DNA from 3 places in the Arthrobacter sp. P1_H7 genome. Region 1 is predicted to be linked to each of the others. Evidence: riboswitches for the same ligand, from Rfam matches in the RefSeq annotation. Region 1 holds a riboswitch; each other region holds the start of a gene.
What was found. A riboswitch is a leader RNA that binds a small molecule or an ion and turns the genes downstream of it on or off. The one in region 1 is predicted to bind S-adenosylmethionine.
Positions count from the first base shown of each region.

Region 2: it holds a riboswitch for S-adenosylmethionine, as region 1 does, so the genes downstream of both, AC1DXI_RS13455 (methionine ABC transporter ATP-binding protein) here and AC1DXI_RS03665 (aminotransferase class V-fold PLP-dependent enzyme) in region 1, are expected to answer to the same signal.
Region 3: it holds a riboswitch for S-adenosylmethionine, as region 1 does, so the genes downstream of both, AC1DXI_RS11885 (DUF1737 domain-containing protein) here and AC1DXI_RS03665 (aminotransferase class V-fold PLP-dependent enzyme) in region 1, are expected to answer to the same signal.

Region 1 covers NZ_JBFUCO010000003.1:153,595-159,137, reverse strand. The annotation lists gene rsgA (ribosome small subunit-dependent GTPase A) at 1-313, shown strand, start outside; gene hisN (histidinol-phosphatase) at 390-1,220, shown strand; SAM riboswitch class IV at 1,298-1,411, shown strand; gene AC1DXI_RS03665 (aminotransferase class V-fold PLP-dependent enzyme) at 1,446-2,909, shown strand; gene AC1DXI_RS03660 (class I SAM-dependent methyltransferase) at 2,990-3,784, shown strand; gene AC1DXI_RS03655 (Nramp family divalent metal transporter) at 3,950-5,239, shown strand; gene AC1DXI_RS03650 (metal-dependent transcriptional regulator) at 5,256-5,543, shown strand, end outside.
Region 2 covers NZ_JBFUCO010000012.1:28,959-34,501, forward strand. The annotation lists gene acs (acetate--CoA ligase) at 1-1,608, opposite strand, end outside; gene AC1DXI_RS13450 (CoA-binding protein) at 1,915-2,340, shown strand; SAM riboswitch class I at 2,438-2,527, shown strand; gene AC1DXI_RS13455 (methionine ABC transporter ATP-binding protein) at 2,668-3,477, shown strand; gene AC1DXI_RS13460 (methionine ABC transporter permease) at 3,470-4,135, shown strand; gene AC1DXI_RS13465 (LLM class flavin-dependent oxidoreductase) at 4,182-5,543, shown strand, end outside.
Region 3 covers NZ_JBFUCO010000010.1:207,525-213,067, reverse strand. The annotation lists gene AC1DXI_RS11900 (glutamate--cysteine ligase 2) at 1-93, shown strand, start outside; gene AC1DXI_RS11895 (O-succinylhomoserine sulfhydrylase) at 122-1,330, opposite strand; gene AC1DXI_RS11890 (rhodanese-like domain-containing protein) at 1,331-1,750, opposite strand; gene AC1DXI_RS11885 (DUF1737 domain-containing protein) at 1,747-1,995, opposite strand; SAM riboswitch class IV at 2,104-2,217, opposite strand; gene AC1DXI_RS11880 (ATP-grasp domain-containing protein) at 2,536-3,492, shown strand; gene AC1DXI_RS11875 (aminodeoxychorismate lyase) at 3,565-4,533, opposite strand; gene cls (cardiolipin synthase) at 4,627-5,543, shown strand, end outside.

The sequences.
Region 1 (5,543 bases):
GGCGCTCAAGGTCAACGATGCCCCGGCGGGCAGCTGGATCATCGACACCCCCGGTATCCGGTCCTTCGGCCTGGCCCACGTGGACCCCGACCGGATCCTCCGTTCCTTCCCGGACCTGGAACCGGGAACCGATGACTGCGAACGCGGCTGCAAGCATGACTCCACCGCCGTCAACTGCGGCGTCGACAAATGGGTTGCGGCCGGGCACGCGGGGCCCTCGGGACCGGCCAGGCTCGCGTCCCTGCGCCGGCTGCTGGGCACGGACCCGCGGATGGAAGCACAGGAAACCAAGGAACTGGGCACCGTCTCCTAGCCGGCCCGGCCACCGGGCTGCGGCGCCGTGCCGCGGCCTCCCGCCCGGCAGCCCGGTTTGACGGTAGTTTGGAACCATGAGCCAACCCGCTTCGAGCTACAACGATGACCTGCGCCTTGCCCATGTACTGGCAGATTCGGTCGATTCCCAGACCATGAGCCGCTTCAAGGCGCTCGACCTTCGGATCGAGACGAAGCCCGACCTCACACCCGTCACCGATGCCGACAAGTCCGCGGAAGAGGCCATCCGCGGCCAGCTCTCCCGGTCACGTCCGCGGGACGCGGTCCTGGGCGAAGAATTCGGCAGCTCGGGCCACGGTTCCCGCCGGTGGATCATCGACCCGATCGACGGCACCAAGAACTTTGTCCGCGGCGTCCCGGTCTGGGCCACCCTGATCGCCCTCGTCGATGAGGGCGAACCGGTGGTCGGCGTAGTCAGCGCGCCGGCACTGGGCAAGCGCTGGTGGGCCGCCAAGGGTGCGGGCGCCTACACGGGCCGCTCGCTCGCCGCCGCCACACGGTTGAAGGTATCCAATGTCTCCAATCTCGAGGACGCCTCGCTGTCCTACTCCAGCCTTGGCGGCTGGAAGGAACGCGGGAACCTGGATGAGTTCCTGGGCCTGACCGAGGAAGTGTGGCGGACCCGCGCCTACGGTGACTTCTGGTCCTACTGCCTCGTGGCCGAGGGTGCCGTGGACATCGCCTGCGAGCCCGAGCTGAACCTCTACGACATGGCCGCCCTGGTCCCGATCGTGACCGAGGCCGGCGGCCGCTTCACCTCGCTCGAGGGCGAGGACGGACCCTTCGGCGGCAACGCCCTGGCCACCAATTCGATCCTGCACTCGGAAGTCCTCAAGCGGCTCAACCCCGGACTCGACGACCTCTTCCCGGCCCACCCCAACAACTGAACCGCGCCCGTAATAATCCGCTTCACAATCGGCGGCCGCCTTTTCCCCGGCTGCGCGGATGTCCTACGCTCGATGCAGGTCACGAGTGCCAGCGCTAAACCCCGGTTTGCTGGCCGGCAACCCTCCAGTCGCGGTGGGGTGCCCCGGGTGACGACCTGGCCGGTCCGGAACGGACCCGGCAAGCGCGGATTCCCACGGTGTGGGGTCCTGTTCGAGTGAGGTCCCATGACAACTGCCATTTTCCCCGTTGCCCCCGAATTCCATGCCGCCGGTGCAGAACAGTCTGCAGGGCAGGCTGATGGCCGCCTCGCCCTCGCGGCCCGCCCGCTGGCCGCCGTTACCGGGGCGGAAATCCAGGCGCCGCTGATCACCGGCGGCCACACCCGCTACGCCAACCTCGACTACGGCGCCTCCGCCCCGGCCCTGTCCGTGGTCTCGGCCTACCTGAACGAAATCCTGCCGTACTACGCCAGCGTGCACCGCGGCGCCGGCTACGCATCGCAGATCAGCACGTCCGTCTACGAGAACGCCCGGGACATCGTGCGGGACTTCGTCGGCGGCCGGCCGGACGATTCCGTGATCTTCACCCGCAACACCACCGATTCCCTGAACCTGCTGGCTGGCTGCCTGCCGCTGCGCGACGGACGGCCCGCGGGCGAGGTCGTCTACCTCGACATCGAGCACCACGCCAACCTCCTGCCCTGGCAGAATGTCCCGCACCGCAGCGTCGTGGCCGCCCCTACCCTCGCGGCCACGGTGGACCGCCTGCGCGACGAGCTGGCGCGCGGGGACGTCAGCCTGCTGGCCGTCACCGGCGCTTCCAACGTCACCGGGGAGATCCTGCCGATCCGGGCCCTGGCCGCGCTGGCACACGAGTACGGCGCCAGGATCGTTGTCGACGCCGCGCAGCTGGCCCCGCACCGGCGGATTGACATCGCCGCGGACGGCGTCGACTACCTCGCCTTCTCTGGGCACAAGCTGTACGCCCCGTTCGGCGCGGGCGTGCTGGTGGGGCGGACGGACTGGCTCGACGCCGGCACCCCGCACCTGGCCGGTGGCGGCGCGGTCCGCGACGCCCGGCTCGACTCCGTCAGCTGGACCACGGGACCTGCCCGGCACGAGGGCGGCTCGCCGAACGTCCTTGGCGCGGCGGCCCTCGCCCGTGCCACCCAGGTCATTGCAGCCCTGGACCCGGAGCAGTGGCAGGCCCACGAGGACGCCATCCGGTCCTTCCTCGTCGAAGGCCTCCAGGGCATCGACGGAGTAACCGTGCACCGGATCTTTGCCGATTCGCCTTCCGCTTCTTCCTCCGAAGGCGGTCAGCCGGGCACCGGCACGATCGGCGTCGTGAACTTTTCCGTGGAAGGCTTCGACGCCGGGCTGGTGGCCGCCTACCTGTCGGCTGAACACGGCATTGGCCTGCGCGACGGCCGCTTCTGCGCCCACCCGCTGCTCAAGCGGCTCGGCCTGCCCTCCGGCTCCCTGCGGGCCAGCTTCGGGCTGGGCTCGCGGCTGGAGGATGCCGAACGCCTGCTGGCCGGCCTGCAGCAGCTGCGGCAGAACGGACTCGGCTGGGACTACGTGGTGGACGCCGGCCGCTGGGTGCCGGCCAACGATACCCGCAGCTACCCCCACTGGGCGCCGAACACCCCGGGCACCGCCGGCGCTGCGCCCTGCACCCTCGACTAGCGCAGGATCAGGGCCCGGCGCGGGTGCGGTAAATTCGAAAGGTATCTGAAACAAGCAGGACCTTCCGAAGGAGATCGCACGTGGCAAGCGCCGGCCCCAGGCTGCACAGTGAAGCTAGGCTGCACAGTGGACCTAAGCTGCACAGCGGGCGGCGCCAGGAACTCGGACAAAGCTTCCAGGACGGCGGGGAACACTATGAACGTGTCCGCCCCGGCTATCCGCAGGAGTCGGCCGGCTGGCTGGTCCCGGCGGGGGCCAAGGACGCCGCGGACATTGGCGCCGGTACCGGGAAGTTCACTGCGCTCCTGGCAAAACGCGGACTGGGCACGGTGGCTGTGGACCCCTCGGCCGACATGCTCGAGCAGTTGCGCCGGACCCTGCCGGACGTCATCGCCATCGAGGGCAGCGCCGAGGACACCGGTCTCGAGCCGGAGTCCTTCGACCTCGTCACGGTCGCCCAGGCGTGGCACTGGTGCGACCCTGGCCTGGCCAGCACCGAGATTGCCCGGATCCTCCGGCCGCACGGAGTGCTGGGCCTGATCTGGAACCAGCTGGACACCAGCGTGCCCTGGGTGCACCGCCTCTCCCGGATCATGCACGCCGGGGACGTCCTCAAACCACACTTCCGCCCCGCCGTGGGCCCCGAGTTCACCGGGCTGGAGAGCCACGTGACGCGGTGGGAGGATTCCGTCACCACGGAGGACATCCAGGAGCTGACCAAGTCCCGCAGCTACTACCTCGCGGCATCGGAATCCACCCGGGCCAAGGTCATGGCCAACCTCGCCTGGTACCTGCACGAGCACCTGGGGCACACCCCAGGCGACGTGCTCCGGCTGCCTTACCTCACCCAGACGTGGCGGGCCTTCCGGGCCTGATGCACGCTCCCCCCGGATTCCCGGATTGCACGCAGGGCCGCGCCGGGCTTATTGTTTCGGTATGCCTAATAATTACTTGTAGGCGCATGGAACTTTGACACCGGCTGCTTTCCGGCCGGCGCCGATCATCGGGTCGACGCGGACGCGCCAATCACAGGAGCTGCAGTGCTGGAGGTAAAAGGACACGGGCAACCGGCGCAGGACGCCGCCCCCACCTACAAACACCCGGGTGCCCGCAGGGCGCTGATCGGCCTGTTGGGGCCAGCGTTCGTGGCATCGATCGCCTACGTGGACCCCGGAAACGTGGCCGCCAACCTGACCGCCGGCGCGCAGTACGGCTACCTGCTGGTGTGGGTCCTCGTGGCCGCCAACGTCATGGCCGTCCTCGTCCAGTACCAGTCCGCCAAGCTCGGGATCGTCACGGGCAAGAGCCTTCCGGAGATCCTCGGTGAACGGCTCAAGCCGTTCTGGCGCCGCGCCTTCTGGGTGCAGGCCGAAGTCGTCGCCGCCGCCACCGACCTCGCTGAGGTGGTGGGCGGCGCTATCGCCCTGTACCTGCTTTTCGGCCTCCCGCTCCCCCTTGGCGCCTTGATTGTCGGCGCCGTTTCCATGCTCCTGCTCGCCGTCCAGGCCCGGCAGAAGCAGCGGCCGTTCGAATTCATCATCATGTTCCTGCTCGGCATCATCACTATCGGCTTCCTGGCCGGGCTGTTCATCAGCCCGCCAGATCCGGGGGCCGCCCTGGCCGGGCTCATGCCCGGCTTCCAGGGCCCGGACACCGTCCTGTTGGCCGCCAGCATGCTCGGGGCCACCGTCATGCCGCACGCCATCTACGTCCACTCGGCCCTGTCCCGGGACCGGCACCGGCCGGACGAAAACCTGCACGTTCCCCCGGCGGCCATCGCGCGCCTGGTCCGGGCCACCCGGTTCGACGTCGTGGCCGCACTCGCGATCGCCGGACTGGTCAACATCGGCATGCTGCTCCTGGCCGCCTCCACCCTCGGCGGCGAAGAAGGCACGGACACGATCGAGGGCGCGCACGCCGCCATCACCGCCAACCTCGGCCCGATCGTCGGCGTGGTCTTCGCGGTCGGGCTGCTCGCCTCCGGTCTGGCATCGACCTCGGTGGGCTGCTATGCCGGCGGCACCATCATGCAGGGCCTGCTCAAGATCCGGATTCCCGTCATGGCCCGGCGCGTCGTGACCCTCATTCCCGCCGTCGTGCTGCTGGCGGTGGGCTTCGACCCCACCTGGGCACTGGTCCTGAGCCAGGTCGTCCTAAGCTTCGGGATTCCTTTTGTCCTGGTCCCGCTGGTGGTGCTGACCAGCAACAAGGCCCTCATGGGCCGGTTTGCCGACGGCCCTGCCCTCCGAATCGCAGCCATCATCAGCGTGGTCCTCGTCGTGGCACTCAACCTGGTCCTGCTGTGGCTCACTTTCTCCGGAGGCAGCTGACGGTAGGCTTAGGTCTGTGAAGACCAGTACGCCCTCCTCCTCGATCGAGGACTACGTCAAGGTCATCTATTCGTTCACCGAGTGGCAGCGCAAGCCCATCACCTCCACGCAGCTGGCGCAGCGCCTGGGCGTCGCCAACTCCTCGGTTTCGGAAATGGTCCGCAAACTCAAGGACCAGGGCCTCGTAGACCACAAGCCTTACAGCGCCGTCACGCTCACCAGCGATGGAGTCCAGCTCGCCCTGTCCATGGTCCGGCGGCACCGGCTGATCGAGACTTTCCTCGTCCGCGAGCTGGGATACCGC
Region 2 (5,543 bases), on a different contig from region 1:
GTCATCCACCCGCCCGAGGATCCAGATGTCGCCGTCGTCGTCATACTTGGCGCCGTCACCGGCGAGGAACCAGCCCTGCTCGGCGTATTGGCGCCAGTACGAATCGAAGTACCGGCGCGGGTTGCCCCAGACCGTCCGGGCGATCGCGGGGCCGGGGGAGTCCACCACGATGAAACCCTGTACGCCGGGCGGCACCGTGTTGCCGGCGTCGTCCACGATTCGTGTGCTGACGCCGGGCAGCGGGCGGGCCGCGCAGCCGGGTTTGAACGCGGTGTCCGTCGGCGCGGGGGAGAGGATGGTGGCGCCGGTTTCGGACTGCCACCAGGTGTCCACCATCGGGGCGGTGCCGGCGCCGATGTTGGCCCGGAACCAGCGCCAGGCCTCGGGGTTGATGGCCTCGCCCACCGTGCCGAGCAGACGGATGGAGGAGAGATCGTACGTGGCCGGGACGCCGTCCGGGAACCAGCCCATGAGGGAGCGGACCAGGGTGGGCGCGGTGTAGTACTGCGTGACCGCGTAGCGTTCGATGATCTCGAAGTGCCGGCCCGGGTGCGGGGTGTTGGGTGTGCCCTCGAAGATGACCTGCGTGGCGCCGTTGGAGAGCGGGCCGTAGAGCTCGTAGGTGTGCGCGGTGACCCAGGCGAGGTCGGCCGTGCACCAGTGCACGTCCTTCTCCCGCAGCGCCGGGTCGGGGTTGCTGAACAGGTGCTCGAAGCTCCAGGACGCCTGCGTGAGGTAGCCGCCGGAGGTGTGGACCAGGCCCTTGGGCTTGCCGGTGGTGCCGGAGGTGTACATGATGAACAGCGGCGTCTCGGCGTCGAACGCCTCGGCCACGTGAGTCTCGGAGGCGGACCCGACGGCGTCGTGCCACCACACATCGCGGCCCGCGGTCATCGGGACGGTGTCCAGTTCGCCCGCGGGAGTGGTCCGGTTGACCACCAGGACGTGTTCGATGGCGTTGTCGCCGGAGACGGCGGCGTCCGCGTTGTCCTTGACCGGCACGGCGGTGCCGCGGCGGAACTGGCCGTCGGTGGTGACCAGGAGCTTGGCGCCGGTGTCCTCGACCCGGAACTTCAGGGCCTCCGCGGAGAACCCGCCGAAGACCAGGGAATGGATGGCGCCGATGCGGGCCACGGCGAGGGTGATGATGACGGTTTCGGGGATGACGGGGAGGTAGATGACCACCCGGTCGCCCTTGGTGATGCCGAGATCCAGGAGGACGTTGGCGGCTTTGGAGACCTCGCGCTGGAGGTCGGCGTAGGTGACGGCACGGCGGTCACCGGGCTCGCCCTCGAAGTGCAGGGCCACCTTGTCCCCGCGCCCCGCCGCTACGTGGCGGTCGACGCAGTTGTAGGCGACATTGAGTCTGCCCCCTTCGAACCAGGTGATCTGCGGTCCGATGCCGGCCTCGACGTCGGCCGGGACCCGGCGGTGCGCGGTGTGCCAGGGCTTGGCGCGCTCCATTGCGCCGCCGGGCACGTCCGCCCAGTCGAGGCGGAGAGCCTGGGTTTCCCAGAACGCAACCGTCTCTGCCTGGGCAGTTCCCGCCGTCGCGGCGGCGCCGTGCCGGGGAAAGGTGGGCAGGGCGGAATAATTCTCAGGGGTCATTGCTGCACTCCATCGGTCCTGGCAGTAGCACCCTTGGTCCCTCCGGTTCCCTCGAATTTGCTCGAAGGAGGGCGGAACAGTTCCGTGGGAATGGTCATCTCACGTCACCGGGGGTTGCTGCGGCGTCATCGATCCAGGTCTCTCGGCCGCTCGGGATGGTCATTACCTACTAGAACTTCAGATGCAGGATTCCACAAAATCGACGCCTGGGAGCGCTGTAATATTCGTTCACGCGGCCTGGGCCCGGTCGAAATCATTCATTTATTCGGCGATTGTCCGGAAAGGCCGCAGGAGTAAGGTTGATGCATGGCCCATGTTAACGATCCGGCAGTCATTGACCGCCTCATGCGAACCAAAGGCACGTGGGCGGTGGTCGGCCTCAGCACCAACGAATGGCGCTCGGCGTACGAAGTCTCCCTCTATGTCCGGGACCGGATGGGCATGACCATCATTCCGGTCAACCTTCCCGGCGACGACGTCCACGGGGAGAAGGGGTACCGTTCCCTGGCGGACATCCCGGCGGAGAAGCACCCGATCGACGTCGTGGACTGCTTCGTCAACTCCCACAGGGTGGGGGCCGTCATTGACGAGGCCATCGCCGTAGGCGCCAAAGCCGTCTGGCTGCAGCTGGGCGTCTTCGACGAGGCCGCGGCGGACCGCGCCAAAGCCGCCGGGCTGGACGTCGTCGTGGACGCGTGCCCGGCCCGCGAAGGCTGGCGCGTGGGCATCTAACGGCCCGGGAATGACGATCAACAGGTTGGGAAGAGTCGGTTACAAAATGTGACCGGCTTTTTCCGTATCCGCCGCATTGCCGTGTGAGATGGACTCGTAACCATCCCGAGCGGCTGAGAGATCTGGCTCTGTGACGCCGCAGCAACCCCCTCTTTGAGGACGGTGCTACCGCCAGGACCGATGGAGAACCACTGTGTTCTTAGGCTCCCGCGGCTTCGCTCAGCGCTGCCCGGAAGCCAGGACCCAGGGCTTTCCTCGGGCGAGCCCGGAGGAAATCATGAACACGCAGACAGCGGCAGCGCCGCGGCCCCGAGCAGGTGGGGGCCTGTGATCGAGATCCAGAACGTCAGCACGTCCTTCGCTTCGGCCGCTGGCCCCTTCACGGCCGTCGACGACGTCAGCCTGCACATCAGGCGGGGCACCATTCAGGGCATCATCGGGTTCTCCGGCGCCGGCAAATCCACGCTGCTGCGCAACATCAACCTCCTCGAGCGCCCGACGTCGGGACGCGTCCTGGTGGACGGCGTGGACTTGGTGACCCTCTCCGACGCCGAGCTCCGGACCAAGCGGCACGACATCGGCATGATTTTCCAGCACTTCAATCTCCTCAACAACCTCACGGCCCAGGAAAATGTGGAGCTGTCCCTGAAGTTCGCCGGCGTCGGGAAGGCAGAACGCCGAAGGCGGGCCGCCGAAACCTTGGAAATCGTGGACCTCGCCGACAAGGCGGGGACATATCCGGCCAAGCTCTCGGGGGGCCAGAAACAGCGGGTGGCGATCGCCCGCGCCCTCGCCACCGGGCCCAAGGTGCTGCTCTGCGACGAGCCGACGTCGGCTGTCGATCCCCGGACGACGTCATCGGTCCTGCAGTACCTGGCCGACGTCAACGCCGAATTCGGCATCACGATCGTGGTGGTCACCCACGAGATGAACGTCATCAAGGCCATCGCGGACAACGTCGCGGTCATGGAAGAGGGCCGGGTGGTGGAGCAGTTCGACCTCACCGAACTCCGGCGCCCCGGCTTCCACCCGGCGACGTCGATCGGCCGCTACCTGGTCTCCGATGAGATCCAGCTGGACCGCTCCGGGAGGGGCACCCACACCACAGCCGAGTCGGAGGGCCTGATCAATGTTTGACCGCGTCCTGGAAGTCCTGCCCGAAATCGGCGTCGCCATGGGGCAGACCCTCACCATGCTGCTGGTGGCCATCCCGCTGGCGGTGCTCCTCGGGACACCGCTGGGTGTCCTGCTCTACACCATCGGTCCCAACGGGCTCAAGCACCGGCCAAAACTGCACCGCGTCCTGGACGGACTGGTCAACCTGCTCCGCTCGTTCCCGTTCCTGATCCTGCTGATCGCGATCATTCCCGTGACCAGGTTCATTGTCGGCACGACCATCGGCACGGCCGCCGTCATTGTCCCGCTGACTCTCAACGCCATCCCCTATTTCGCCCGCTTTGTGGAACAGAACCTGAGCCAGCTCGGCGGCGGAGTGGTCGAAGCGGCACGGTCCATGGGCGCCAGCCGGTCCCAGATCGTCCGGGACGTCCTGATTGTGGAGGCGAAGCCCGGACTCGTCAGCTCCATCACCATCATGACCGTCAGCTTCATCTCCTACTCGGCGATGGCCGGCCTGGTGGGCGGCGGCGGAATCGGCGACTTCGCCATCCGGTACGGCTACTACCGCTACGAAACTCCGCTCATGATCACCGCGATTGTCCTGATGATCCTGCTGGTCACCATCGTTCAGCTGGGCGGGTCCTATGTTGCCCGGCGCCTGGACAAGCGCCTCTGAGCGTCCCGCAGCACCCTCTTCCCACCTCCCCAGCGGAAAGCACCCCATGACTTCAACACCCAGTACCCGCTTCGACGGACCCCGCCCCCGCCTGCTGATCAGCGCCTTCGTGATGAACACGTCCAGCCACATCATGGGCGGCCAGTGGCGGCGCCCGGAAGCCCAGCAGCACCGGTTCAACGAACTCCAGCTCTGGGTCGACCTGGCCCGCCAGCTCGAGGACGCGAAGTTTGACGCGATCTTCTTCGCCGACGTCGTCGGTCTCTACGGCGACTACGACGGCGGCTGGGCATCGCTGCTGAAAAAGGGACTGCAGGTGCCCTCCAACGACCCCCTCATCCTGCTGTCCGCGCTCGCCACCGGAACGCGGGAGATCGGGCTGGCCGCGACGTCGTCGGTGATCCAGAGCCACCCGTTCCAGTTCGCCCGGCAGATGTCCACGCTGGACCACATCAGCGGCGGCCGCGTGGCCTGGAACATCGTCACCAGCGTGCTGGAAAACGCGCACCGGAACTTCAACGCCACAGAGCTGACCAAGCATGACGAACGCTACGACTGGGCGGACGAATACGTCGAGGCCGCCTACAAATTGTGGGAAGGGTCCTGGGCAGACGATGCGCTGCTCCGGGACAAGGAGACCGGAGTCCACGCGGACCCGGAGAAAGTCAGCAAGATCTACCACCGCGGACCCCGGTACTCGATCGACGGGCCCCACCTCGCGGCCCCGTCGCCGCAACGCACCCCGGTGCTTTTCCAGGCCGGGAGCTCCGGCCGCGGCCAGCAGTTCTGCGCCGCCAACGCCGAGGCCACCTTCACCCTCGCGCCGAGCACCGAGGTGGCCGCGAAGTACACCGCGGCCGTCCGGGATCAGGCCGTTGCCGCCGGCCGCCATCCGGATGACGTGAAGTTCCTGCAGGGTATGCACTTCGTGGTGGGCGGCACCGAAGCCGAGGCGAACCGCAAAGCCGACGAACTCGAGGACAGCCTGGACATTGAGGCCCTGCTGGCCCACGTGGGCGGCGGGTTCGGCGTCGACCTCGGCGGCCTGCCGCTGGACACGCCGCTCGGTGACCTGGAGACCGAAGGCAGCCAGGGCCATCTCACGGCCATCCGCGCCTCCGTCCGTGGCGGCAACCCCACCCTCCGCGACATTGCGCTCTACCGCAGCCGGGCCAACCGGGTGGTGGGAACGCCGGACCAGATAGCCGACCGCCTCGAGCAGTGGCAGGACGCCGGAATCGACGGCATCAACATCATCAACCAGACCATCCCCGGCTCCTACACCGACTTCATCGACGGGGTGCTGCCGGAACTGCGCAGCCGTGGCCTGGCCCAGACCGGCTACGCGCCGGGAACCCTGCGCGAAAAGCTCTTCGGCGCCGGGCCGCGCCTCAACGGCCGCCACCCC
Region 3 (5,543 bases), on a different contig from region 1:
GTCGAGCGGGCCATCGAACTGACCACCGAGGGGCCCGTCACCGAAGGGCCGGCCGATAATCGTTCGCCCCTGGGCCGGTTGCGCCCGGCCTGACCGGGAGCCGGCACCCGGGGAAGTACACCTAGACCTGCTTGAGTGCCTGGCCGAGGTCGCGGATGAGGTCCTCGACGTCCTCCAGGCCCACCGAAAGCCGGACCACACCGTCGCTGAGCCCGATCGCCGCGCGGCCTTCCGGACCCATCGCGCGGTGCGTGGTGGTGGCCGGGTGCGTGATGAGCGTCTTGGCGTCGCCGAGGTTGTTGGAGATGTCGATGATCCGCAGCGCGTCCAGGAGTGCGAACGCGGCCTGCTTCGCCGTGCGGCCGGGGGAGGGCTGCAGTTCCAGGGTGAGTACCGTCCCGCCGGCCTTCATCTGCTGCACCGCCAGCCGGTACTGCGGGTGGGACGGCAGCAGCGGGTACTTTACCCAGCCGACCGCAGGCTGTCCCTCGAGCCATTCGGCCAGGCGCAGCGCCGAGGCCGAGGAATGGTTGACGCGCAAGGCCATGGTCTCCAGGCCCTTGGTGAGCACCCAGGCATTGAACGCCGAAAGCGCCGGACCGGTGTGCCGCATGAGCTGTTTGACGGGCCCGTCGATGAATTCCCTGGTGCCCAGGATGGCCCCGCCCAGGACCCGGCCCTGGCCGTCGATGTGCTTGGTGCCGGAGTAGACCACCACGTCCGCGCCGAGGTCGCCGCAGCGCTGCAGCAGCGGGGTGGCGAAGACGTTGTCTACCACCACCGTGGCGCCGGCCGCATGCGCCAGTTTGCTCACGGCGGCGATGTCCACGATTTCCTGCATGGGGTTCGACGGCGACTCGAAGAACACCGCGGTGGTCGGCTCGGACAGCGCGGCTTGCCACTGCCCCAGGTCCGGGCCGTCCACGAAGACCGTCTCGACACCCCAGCGCGGCAGGATCTCGTTGAGGATCACGAAGCACGAGCCGAACAGCGAGCGGGCCGCGACCACCCGGTCCCCGGCCGCCAACAGCGCGCCCAGGGCGGTGAAGACGGCGGACATGCCGGACGCCGTCGCAAAACACGCCTCCGTTCCCTCGAGCAGCCGGAGCCGCTCCTGGAAGGTGGCGACGGAGGGGTTGCCGTAGCGGGAGTAGACGAAGCGCTCGTCCTCCCCGGTGAAGGCGCGCTCGGCGGCGGCCGCGGACTCGTAGACGAATCCTGAGTTGAGGAAGATCGGCTCGGTGGTTTCCTGGAAGCCGGTGCGGTCAAGGCCGCCGCGGACAGCCTGGGTGTCGGCCGCCCAGCCGGCGGCGTCGGGATTGAAAGTCACTTAAATCTTTCCGAGGTTGGTGGGCAGGCCGCGGTTCTTCCAGCCGTTGACGGTGCGTTCGCCGAAGCGGTCGGTCTCGCCTTCGAAGCCCTCGAGGACGTTGTACGAGGTGTAGCCGGCGGCCGTCGCGGCCGTCGCGGCGGCGATCGACCGGGCACCGGAGCGGCAAAGGAACACCAGCTCGACGGCGATGTCCTCCGGCGCCTGCTGCCTTAGCTGTTCCACGAAGTGCGGGTTCGGCGTGCCGCCGGCGAGGTTCCACTGGATGAAGAGCGGATCGTTGCGGCTTTCGCCCGCGGCCGCGGTGTCCGGGATGCCGATGTTGGCCCATTCGCCCTCGGTTCGGACATCCACCAGGATGGCTCCGGCCTCCAGCTTGGCCCACGCCTGATCCGGGCTGAGGTCTCCGGCGTAGCTCATGCGTGGCCCGCGAAGGCCCCGTCGGCGCCAAACTCGTCGGCGTCGAGCTCATCAACCGCATTGGCCACGGCGGCGTCCGCACTTGCAATCGCGGCGGGCAGGACCAGCGCCTGCGCCACGATCACGGTGCTTCCGTTGAAGCTGGCGGCGGGGCTTCCGTGCAGCACATAGCCCTCGGCCAGGGCGGCTGACACCCGCTCGCAAAAGGCGCGGTCATCCGCGCCGGTGAACAGGCGGTAGGCCAGTCTTTCCTCGCCGGCAGGTGGTGCACTGGGTGCAGTGCTGGGGGCTGCGGCGGGGACTGTACTGGTGGCTGTTGTGGGTATTGACGTGTCGGTCACGACGGATCTCCTCTTTCACGCTTGCAGCTCGAATTCTCGATTGCCGAGTATTCACCTGAGGCACCCCGCCGCGAAAGGGAGGGTTGCCGACCGGCCAGTCAGGGCTTGGCACCGGTTCTCATTACTCCCCAAAAACGTAACACCTGCGACGCCGGCCCGCACCGCCGCCGTCGTCATGTTCCGTAACCGGGCCGTGGCCCGGGCGAGTAGTGGCGGGCTCCAGTTTCGGGTACTGCCCACTCGTGTCTGCCGGGACGTTTCGCCGTCTACTGGGGGGATTAGGTCCGACGCGTCGGCCGGCGCTGCAGGTGATTCTGGCAGTTTGTGAATCGAGCAGTCCGTGAAACGACTCGTCTGTCCATCAACAGGCTGTCTGAGAATCGGTGGCTGGAACGGTCGGAGCCGCAGCCGCGGTCCGGCCGGTGACGGCGGAATGGAGCAATAGTGGACCCGCGCATACTCGTTACCGGGATTACAAGCGCCGCCGGACGGGCCGTCGCGGCCCAGCTCGAAGCCCGGGGCCTCCCGTACCTCGGCTCCGATGCCCGCGCCGACACCCGTCAGGCCGGGGAGGCTCCCGCCGCCGCCGCGGTCAGGCTCCTGCCGGCGACGGACCCGGACATGATCCTGGACCTGCGCCGGCTGGTGGACCGCGAAGCCATCAACGTCATCATTCCGACCCTCACCGTGGAACTCCCGGTCCTGGCCGCGGCCCGCGCCGGATTCGCCCAGGACGTGCGGATCATCGTGGGTGATCCTGCCGCGGTGGCCCTCGCCAACGATCAGCTTTTCACCACCTGGGCGCTGCAGGCAGCCGGCATTCCGGTGCCCCGGTTCGCGGTTCCGGGCGACCTCGCCGCCGCGCCGGCATCCCTCGCCGGCCTCAGCGGCCCCGTGGTGGTCAAGCCGCGGGTCTTCAAAGGCTCCCATGGTGTCCACCTGCTGGCCGGAACCGCCTCTGTTAGCTGGAAGAACATGCCGGCGGGGCAACTGGTCCAGGAATTTATCCCGGGCGCCGACTACGTGTGCCTGGTGTTCGGCACCCCGGCACGCAACGCGATGGCCCCGGTGGCGGTGGTCCTCGAGAAGACCAGGACTCCGTATGGACGCGCCGGCAGCGACGAAGTCAGCCGGAGGGTGCCGGCGAATCAGGCCGGGGATGTGCGCAAGCTGGGTCTGGCCGCCGTCCGCACGCTCGGGCTGACCGGGCCGGTCCAGGTCCAGATCCGCCGCCGAACCGACGGAACGCCCGTGGTGCTGGGTGTCTGCGCGACCCTGGGCGAGAACAGCACGTGGGCCCCGGAAATGCTCGACGCCGTGCTGGCAACGTTCACCCTCCCGGCATTCAACCCGGCCTCCTTCCGCCGGTGCCCGGCAGTGCCCGCGGACGCCCTGGGGTGAGCGCAACACCAACGCGGGGTCACTTACGGCCCATCCGGGGACATGGGATGGGCCGTACCTGACCCCGCGTTGCTATTCGATGGTGGCGAAGAGGGCGTTGAGTTCGGCCGTGAGCTGGCGCCGCAGTTCCGGGGTGCCGATTTCCTGGCCGTCGATGTGGTTCACCGGGGCCAGGAGCCGGATGCTGGAGATCAGCCAGACCGCATCGGCGTCCAGCAGGTCCTTCGGCTCCAGCGGGCCGTAGCCCAGCTCCCAGCCGGCGGCCTTGGCGGCGGTGAACAGGGCGCCCTGTGACGTGCCGGGCAGGATGCCGCTGTCCAGCTGGGGAGTGATGAGCCGCCGGACGGTGCGGACGCCGCCGGCGCCGTCGTCCGAGGTTTCCAGGTGGGCCAGCAGAACGGTCGACGTCGGACCCTCCAGCACCCGGCCGTCCGCGGACGTGAAGATGACGTCGTCGGCGCCCTGCCGGTGGGCGTAGCGCAACGCCGCCATGTTCACGGCGTAGGAAAGGGTCTTGGCGCCGAGCAGGAGCCACGGGGCGCGCTCGCCGACTTCACTGTCGTAGCCGCGGTCCAGCAGGATGACGTCGATCCCGGTCTCGCGCTGCCGGCGGCCCGCGGCCGCTGGCGCGGAGGCCTGGACCCAGCACGTGGGGGCAGCCGCGCCCTCCGGCCCGCGGGTGACAATCAGCTTCACCACCACCTCATCCTGCCCCGTGCCGTGCGTTGCAGCCGCGGCAGGTTCCTGCCCCCGGAACTCGCGGATGGCGGTTTCCACCGCCCGCCGCCATGCGTCCTCGGCCGGGATGTCCAGCTCCAGCAGCCGGGCCGAGCCGGCCAGCCGGGTCAGGTGGGCCTGGATCTTGCGGGGCCGGCCGCCGACGGCCAGCAGGGATTCGAAGACGCCGTCGCCGCGGGTGGCGCCCAGGTCCGTGGCCATCAGTTGCGGCTGCGACGCGTCGGCAACGCGGCCGCCGTCGAACGCCGGGTCGAGGAAGACCAGCACGGTCGCGGGCGCAGGAACGGGGGCAGGAGTGGTCATGGCTACAGCTTAGTCTCGGCGGTCCCGGGATAGGATTTGCACGTTGCCCGTTCCGGAACTGTTCCGCGGGCCTGTAGCTTGAGGGGTTCGCCTGTGCTGTGGCCATTTCCGCTGGCGGAAACTTTACCGTCCTGGGCGATTCTGATTTTGACGGTGATCGACTTCGCCATCCGCGTGCTGGCCCTGGGCATCATCCCCGGAAACCGGCGGCCCACCACCGCGATGGCGTGGTTGCTGGGCATCTTCATTGTGCCCATCATCGGCCTGGCCTTGTTCCTGCTGTTCGGCAATTTCCGGCTCTCCCGCAAGCGCCGCGCGCAGCAGGACGCGGTCAATACCCGAGTGCGCGCCGGGACCTCGGAACTGGCGATGCTGGAAAGCCGCTACGCCGGACCCGAATGGGTGGCTTCCGCCGCTGAACTGAACAAGACGCTGGGCTCGCTGCCGATGGTGGACGGTAACCAAGTGGAGCTGCTGCCCGGCTACCCCGACTCCATCAAGGCGATGGCCAAGGCGGTCCGCGGCGCAAAGTCCTTCGTCAACGCCGAGTTCTACATCATGAGCTCGGACCACGTCACGGACGATCTGCTGACCGCGCTGGAAGAGGCCGCCGAGCGCGGCGTCGAGGTCCGTGTCCTGTTCGACCACCTTGGCACGCTTCGCATCAAGGGATATCGCAAGCTGATCGCCCGGCTCAAGGCCAGCAAGATCCGCTGGCGGCCCATGCTGCCGCTCAACCCGCTGCAGGGGCAGTGGCGCCGGCCGGACTTGCGCAACCACCGCAAGATCATGGTGATCGACGGCGAGATCGCCTTCACCGGATCGCAGAACCTGATCGAGCCCTCCTACAACAACCCCAAGCACCGCAAGATCGGCCGCGAATGGGTCGAGCTGATGGCCTGCCTGCGTGGACCGATCGTCACCACGCTCAACGTCGTCTTCGCCACCGACTGGCTCAGCGAGACCGACGAGTCCATTGAGGAACAACTCGCGCACCGGCCCGAACTGCA